Regions from separate parts of the Mesorhizobium sp. M7A.F.Ca.CA.001.04.2.1 genome, predicted to be linked through region 1. Evidence: predicted binding sites of a transcription regulator. Region 1 holds the regulator's gene; the other holds the start of a gene.
What was found. The regulator LexA, encoded in region 1, represses DNA repair genes until DNA is damaged. The targets are predictions, from matches to a motif close to TGTTCNNNNTGTGTTCNG.
Positions count from the first base shown of each region.

Region 2: the regulator LexA is predicted to act here: its motif matches at 1,651-1,668, upstream of EN955_RS04980 (metallopeptidase family protein).

Region 1 is NZ_RZQT01000091.1:8,254-11,666, forward strand. It holds gene EN955_RS24145 (ComEC/Rec2 family competence protein) at 1-1,225, shown strand, start outside; gene lexA (transcriptional repressor LexA) at 1,219-1,959, opposite strand; gene kynU (kynureninase) at 2,370-3,413, opposite strand, start outside.
Region 2 is NZ_RZQT01000009.1:42,063-45,475, reverse strand. It holds gene EN955_RS04990 (CoA ester lyase) at 1-641, shown strand, start outside; gene EN955_RS04985 (DUF1737 domain-containing protein) at 693-899, shown strand; gene EN955_RS04980 (metallopeptidase family protein) at 1,087-1,509, opposite strand; gene EN955_RS04975 (hypothetical protein) at 1,692-2,714, shown strand; gene EN955_RS04970 (DUF6504 family protein) at 2,656-3,413, shown strand, end outside.

The DNA of each region.
Region 1 (3,413 bases):
AGTTCTGTTCGATCGAGCAGCACTCACCATGCGCAATCTGGCGATCTCGGCGATCGCCGTCATCGTGGTGTCGCCGCATGAGGTGGTCGGCCCGAGTTTTCAGATGTCGTTCGCCGCGACCGCGGCTCTGGTCGGCGCTTATGCCGGCTGGGCGGATCACCGCGCGGGAAAAGCAAGACCGCCGCCGCCGAAGCGATCCTTGCCCGGGTTCCTGACACGAAAATTCCTGCTGGCGGCAATTGGTCTGGCCATGACCTCGATCATCGCCGGCAGCGCCACGACGCTGTTTGCCATCTGGCATTTTCAGCGTGTGTCGCCGCTCAGCCTGTTCGCCAATCTCGCGGTTATGCCGATCGTCACCGTCGTCATGTTCCTGGCCGTCGCCAGCGCGCTGCTGATGCCTTTCGGATTGGATTGGCCAGCTCTCTACCTGATGGGCAAGGGCCTGACGATGATGATCGCCATATCGGGCTGGATCTCCGAGCGTTCGCCTGTCGATGGGGTCGGGCTGATTTCGCAACAGTCGGTCCTGCTGGTGGCCATTGCCCTGGTCATCGCGACGATGGCGACGACATGGCTGCGGCTCGCGGCTCTGCCATTCGCGTTGGCAGGCTTGCTGACCGTCTCGGATACGCGCACGCCCGATGTGCTGATCTCGGAAGACGCCCGGCTGGTGGCGTTGCCGATCGGTGGCGGTGAGCTTGCCGTTAGCCGGCAACGGCCGAACGAATTCACCGTCGACAACTGGAAACGCGCGCTGACATCGGAAACCATCGTCGTTCCGGAAGTGTTCGACAACAGCGATGGGCAATTCGACGTCGCGGATGCCGTTGAGCTACCGCCGGGATCGCCGTTCTATTGCTCCTCAGGCGTTTGCGTGGCCAGGCACATGTCCGGTGCGATCATTGCCTATGTCGAGGACCGCAAGGACACCTGGAAAGCCTGCGGCTTCGCCGAGCTGATCGTCGTCAACGACGCCACCGCCTATGACGCCTGTCATAACCCACTGGTTCTCGTCATCACCAAGCGGCAACTGGCTCGCAAAGGCAGTGCCGCGGTCTTCTTCGATCGCCAATCGGCGACCACGCCGGCGACGATCAGCTTCGCGGTGGACAGCCCATATCGGCCCTGGCACACGCAACGCAGATACTCTCGCGAGGCGAGGGGGCTGGCACCCTTCAAGAAACCCGAGAAGCCAGTGGTCAACCCACAGCCGTCTCAGTAGCGACGGATCAGGCCGACGAGCTTGCCTTGCACCTTGACCCTATCGGGCCCGAAAATCCGTGTCTCGTAGGCTGGATTGGCGGCTTCGAGGGCAATCGAGGCGCCCTTGCGGCGGAACCGCTTCAGCGTCGCTTCCTCTTCATCGACCAGCGCCACGATGATCTCGCCGGGGCTGGCCGTATCGGCGTTACGGATGATGACGGTGTCGCCGTCGAAGATGCCGGCCTCGATCATCGAATCGCCCTTGACCTCCAGCGCATAGTGCGCGCCGCCCATGATCATGTCCGGCGGCACCGAAATCGAATGCGTCTGATGCTGGATGGCATCGATCGGCACGCCGGCGGCGATGCGACCCATGACCGGGATCGAAACGGCAGAGACCGCATCGTCGTCATTGCCGGGCGAAGGCATCCGCGAAGGCGCCGGCTTGATCTGCCGGCCAAGAGCACCACCCTGACCAAGACTGCCCTGGATGACGCTTGGCGAAAACTTCTTTGCCGCATTGAGGCCTGGCGCGATGGAGTCCGGCAGCCGCAGCACTTCCAGCGCGCGGGCCCGATTGGGCAGCCGGCGGATAAAGCCGCGCTCCTCAAGGGCCGTGATCAGCCGATGAATCCCGGATTTGGAGGCAAGGTCGAGCGCCTCCTTCATTTCGTCGAAGGATGGCGGAATGCCGCTCTCCTTCAGGCGTTCATGGATGAACATCAGCAGTTCATGTTGCTTGCGTGTCAGCATGGCGGCCCCCAGGTTCCCTGAAACCAGAATCGAAAAACAAACCCAGAACAAACACTATCTGTTCCAGTTGTGTTCTGCAACCGTTTAAAGTTTAATGAATTTGTTAAGGCTGCTGAAATTATTTGGCGCTTGCCAGCGGGTTACGATCGACGGGCGCCACCTTCGGCAATGCGCCTGCTCACATTGAAATTGTTATGGTTAATGACCTGTGGCTTATCCTCTACCAAAGCTTGGCATTATCTGTCGATCAGCCTCGACAAGGGGCGATTGCAACCTTCGGGACGTTCGTTGGCCGTGAACGAAACGGAGCCAAAACGCCAACGTCAGTTGGGCATTTTGGCTGGAAATTCAGCTCTCCGTCATTTGCCAGGCAGTGAGGGCAGCGACGGCGGATCGCCGGGATCGGTGCGTCAGGTAACGGCTTCCTTGACGGCGAAACGCTGGTCCTTCCATGCACCCGTGCGCAGAATGTCTTCCAGAACCTCAACCGCCAGCCACACATCCTTGTAGCTGACATAGAGCGGCGTGAAGCCGAAACGGATGGTCGACGGTGCGCGGAAGTCACCGATCACCCCGCGCTCGATCAGCGCCCGCATGATTTGATAGCCGTGGTCGTGAAGGAACGACACCTGGCTGCCGCGCCTGGTCGCGTCGCGGGTGGTCTCCAGCGTGAGACCGTAGGCGCCGCACTTGGCTTCGACGAGCTGGATGAACAGTTCTGTCTGCGCGACGCTCTTCTTTCGCAATGCCGCCATGTCGACGTCGCTCCAGATGGCAAGCGCGCCTTTGAGCGCCCGCATCGACAGGACCGGTTGCGTACCGCACAGAAAACGGCGGATGCCGGTGCCGGCAACATAACCCCGTTCGAAGGCAAAGGGCCGCGCATGGCCCCACCAGCCGCTGAGCGGCTGGCTGATATCGCCGTGGTGGCGCTGCGCGGCATAGATGAAGGCCGGCGCGCCCGGACCGCCGTTGAGGTACTTGTACGTGCAGCCGACAGCGAAATCGGCATTTGCCTGATCGAGCTCGACGGGCAGGGCGCCGGCGGTGTGGCAGAGATCCCAGACGATCAGCGCTCCGGCCGTATGAGCCCTGCGCGTCAGCGCCGCCATGTCGCGCAGTTCACCCGATTTGTAATTGACGTGGTTGACCAGCACCACCGCGACGTTTTCGTCGATCAGATCTTCGATGGTCGGCGCGTCGACGCCCGCGAGGCGCAGCAGGACGCCATCCCGGGTCGAGGCCACGCCTTCGGCGATGTACAGGTCGGTGGGAAAACTGTCACCTTCGGCGACGATGGCTGACCGGCCGGGCCGCATCTCCATCGCTGCGTGCAGCACCTTGTAGATGTTGGTCGATGTCGTGTCGCAGACAACGGTCTGGCCGGCCGCGGCTCCTATCAGGCGTCCGAGCTGGTCGCCGAGTTCGATCGGCATCTCGAACCATCCGGCCGT
Region 2 (3,413 bases), on a different contig from region 1:
CCGACGACCTGCTGGCTGCCGCAAGCTGCGAACCCGACGGCATCCTTCTGCCCAAGGTCGACACGCCGCGCGACCTGCTCGAGGCCGGCGACGTGCTTGACGACAATTTTACCCCCGACAGCGTGAAACTATGGGCGATGATCGAGACGCCCAAGGCGCTGCTCAACATCGGCGCCATCGCCGAACTTGGCCGCGATCCGGCCTCGCGGCTCAATTGTTTCGTTGCCGGAACGAATGATCTGGTCAAGGAGACCGGCATTCTGGCGACGCCTGATAGGCGCTACCTCGTGCCATGGCTGATGCAGATGGTGCTGGCCGCACGCGCCGGCGGCATCGACATGCTCGACGGCGTCTCCAACGATTTTCGCGACCTCGACGCCTTCGCCCATGAATGCGCGGAAGCCGCGGCCATGGGGTTCGACGGCAAGAGCCTCATCCACCCGGCCCAGATCGAAGCCGCGAACCGCGCCTTCGTGCCGTCCACGGAAGCGGTGGCCGAGGCACGCTCGGTGAAGGAAGCCTTCGCGCTCGCCGAGAATGCCGGCAAGGGTGTGATCGCGCTGAACGGCAGGATGGTCGAACGGCTGCACCTGGCGCAGGCCGAAAAACTGCTGGCGAAGGCAGCCGCCATCGGGTCATAAATGCTCGATGGATGCGAGTGGGCTACAGCTACTCACGACAGGAATTGAACAATGAAACTCTACCGCTTTCTGTCCGCTCCGGACGATGCCAGCTTCTGCCACAAGGTGACAGCGGCGCTGAACAAGGGCTGGCATCTGTTCGGCTCGCCGACCTATGCCTACGACAAGAAGGCCAAAGCGATGCGTTGCGGCCAGGCCGTGGTCAAGGATATCGACGGTCAGGAATACGGGCCCGATACCAAGCTGAGTGACTGGTAGATTTGAAAAGCTCCGACGCAGCGTGTGTTGAGATTCAGGTCAGGCCGAGTCGAAAATGGTGGTTTCCGAGAACCGGAGCGGAGCGTACTTTTGGGTACGTGAGCACAGTTCTACCGCGACGCGGTAGAGCGGGGAAGCGCAGGAAGCCATCATTTGCAGGCCGGCATCACCTGAATATCAGCGCACCCTACTCCGCCGCCTCTTCGATCTTCTCCATATCTTCGTCCGACAGGCCGAAATGGTGGCCGATCTCGTGGATCAGCACGTGGGTGACGATGTCGCCCAGCGTCTCTTCGTTCTCGGACCAGTAATCGAGGATGGCGCGGCGGTAGAGCGTGATGCGGTTCGGGCCTTCGCCGGTCTGCGGGTTCCAGCGCTCGGCGATGCCGCGTCCCTCGAACAGGCCGAGCAGGTCGAATGGCGTTTCCAGCGACAGATCGTCCATGATTTCGTCGGTCGGGAACTCGGCGATCTGGATGACGATCTCGCCGGTCAGTTTGCGAAAATCCTCCGGCAGATGGGCGTACGCCTCCAGCGCCAGGAACTCCATTTCGTCCATCGAGGGCGAGAGTTCGTCGTGCCAGGTGCGGGTCTTGTAGATGCGGGCCATGCTTTGTCCTTTGATCCCGGCATATAGGCTTTCGCACCGGAATCGGCAAATGAACGGGCCGATGCGCCTGCGCCATCCCTGCAGAGAGGAATAAATTCCCCATGACTCTGCTTGACTCTTGGGATGCGCTCTGGAATCTATAGGAACATAACAGGAACAATTGTGAGTGGAAGCTGACCGTCATGGCGATGACCGCCGTGGCGCGGGAGACTGTTTTTGCCCTGCGCCGCCAGATCGCGAAAATCGAGGGAACGCTGCCCGAGCGCTTGGCTGCGCCGGCAGCCGCACCCTTTGATGCTGACGTCAACACTGATCTCACAATCGTCCGGCGTGGCATTGCCGCGGCGTTGCCGGATGCGTTCCTGCCTATCGGCGTCGGGCGCCTCGACGCCGCCCTGAGCGGCGGGCTGCCGAAGGCCGCCCTGAGCGAAATCCATGGGCTTGAAACCCGCGATGCCGGGGCCGTCGCCGGCTTCGCTTTGTCGCTCACCAGCCTGATCCTCAAGCAAACGCCGGGGCTGCCGGTGCTGTGGATCGGCACATCGGAGATTTTTCGCGAGGCCGGCTTTCCCTATGCCAGGGGGCTTCACGCCTCGTTCGGCATCGAGCCGGAGCAATTGCTGTTTTCCGAGGCGCCAAGGCTCGTCGATGCACTGTGGGTCGCCGAGGAGGCGGCCCGGATGACGGCGCTCGCCGCCGTCATCCTGGAAATCCGCGGCAATCCGCAGCGGCTTGACCTGACCGCGACACGCCGGCTGCATGCAAGGGCGCAAGCGGCCGGCCGGCCGGTGTTCCTGCTGCGGCAGGCGGCTGGGCCCGAACCGACGGCGGCACCCGTCCGCCTCATCGTCGCCTCGGCGCCGGCGGTGCCGCGCGACACCATCGCCGGGCCGCTGGCCGGCTCGATCGGCCGCCCGGCCTTCACCCTCACCATCGGCAAGAGCCGCACGGCCCTGCCTGGACAATTCACACTGGAGTGGAACCCCGATGAACGCGCATTCGACGAAAGAGCGGGCGAGGCAAGAGACCGGGCAAAGAATCCTGTCCCTGTGGTTTCCCTATCTGGCGGCGGAAAGGATCCTGCGCCAGCGTCTGGGGCGGTCCTGGCGTTCCCGGTCGTCGGATCACCCATCTCACCCGCCGCTCGTGATCAGCCATCGCGACCGCAACGCACAGCGCATCTCGGCCCTCGACGAGCGGGCTGAGGCGCTGCACCTGAAGCGCGACATGGGCATCGCCGATGCGCGCGCCATGCATCCGTCGATCGACGTCGTCGAGGCCGATCCGGAAGCCGATCGCCGCCTGCTCGAAGGCCTCGCCGACTGGTGCGACCGCTACACCCCGCTGGTGGCGCTGGACGGGGCAGACGGCCTGTTTCTCGACGTCACCGGCTGCACCCATCTGTTCGGCGGCGAGCGCGCCATGCTGGACGACATCCTGTCGCGCTTCTTCCATCAGGGTTTCGATGTCCGCGCCGGGCTTGCCGCGACGCCGGGTGCGGCCTGGGCGGCGGCACGCTTTTGCGGCGACCGCATCGTTGTGTCAGGCGAGGAGGAGGCGCTGCTGGCGCCCCTGCCGCTGGCCGCGCTGCGCATAGAACCTTCGACCCGCACCAGCCTGGAAAGTGTGGGCCTGCGCACGGCGGGCGCCGTCATGGCGGCACCGCGCGCGCCGCTCGCCCGCCGCTTCGGCGCCCTGCTGCTCCTGCGCCTCGACCAGGCGCTTGGCCGGCTCGACGAGGCGGTGTCGCCGCGCCTGCCCGTCGCGCCGCTTTCGGTCGAACGCCACCTCGCCGAACCCGTCACCCTGACCGAGGACATCGAACGGCTGGTGGGCATGCTGGCGGCGACCTTGAAGACCGACCTCGAGCGCCGCGGCGAGGGCGCCCGGACGCTGGCGCTGCT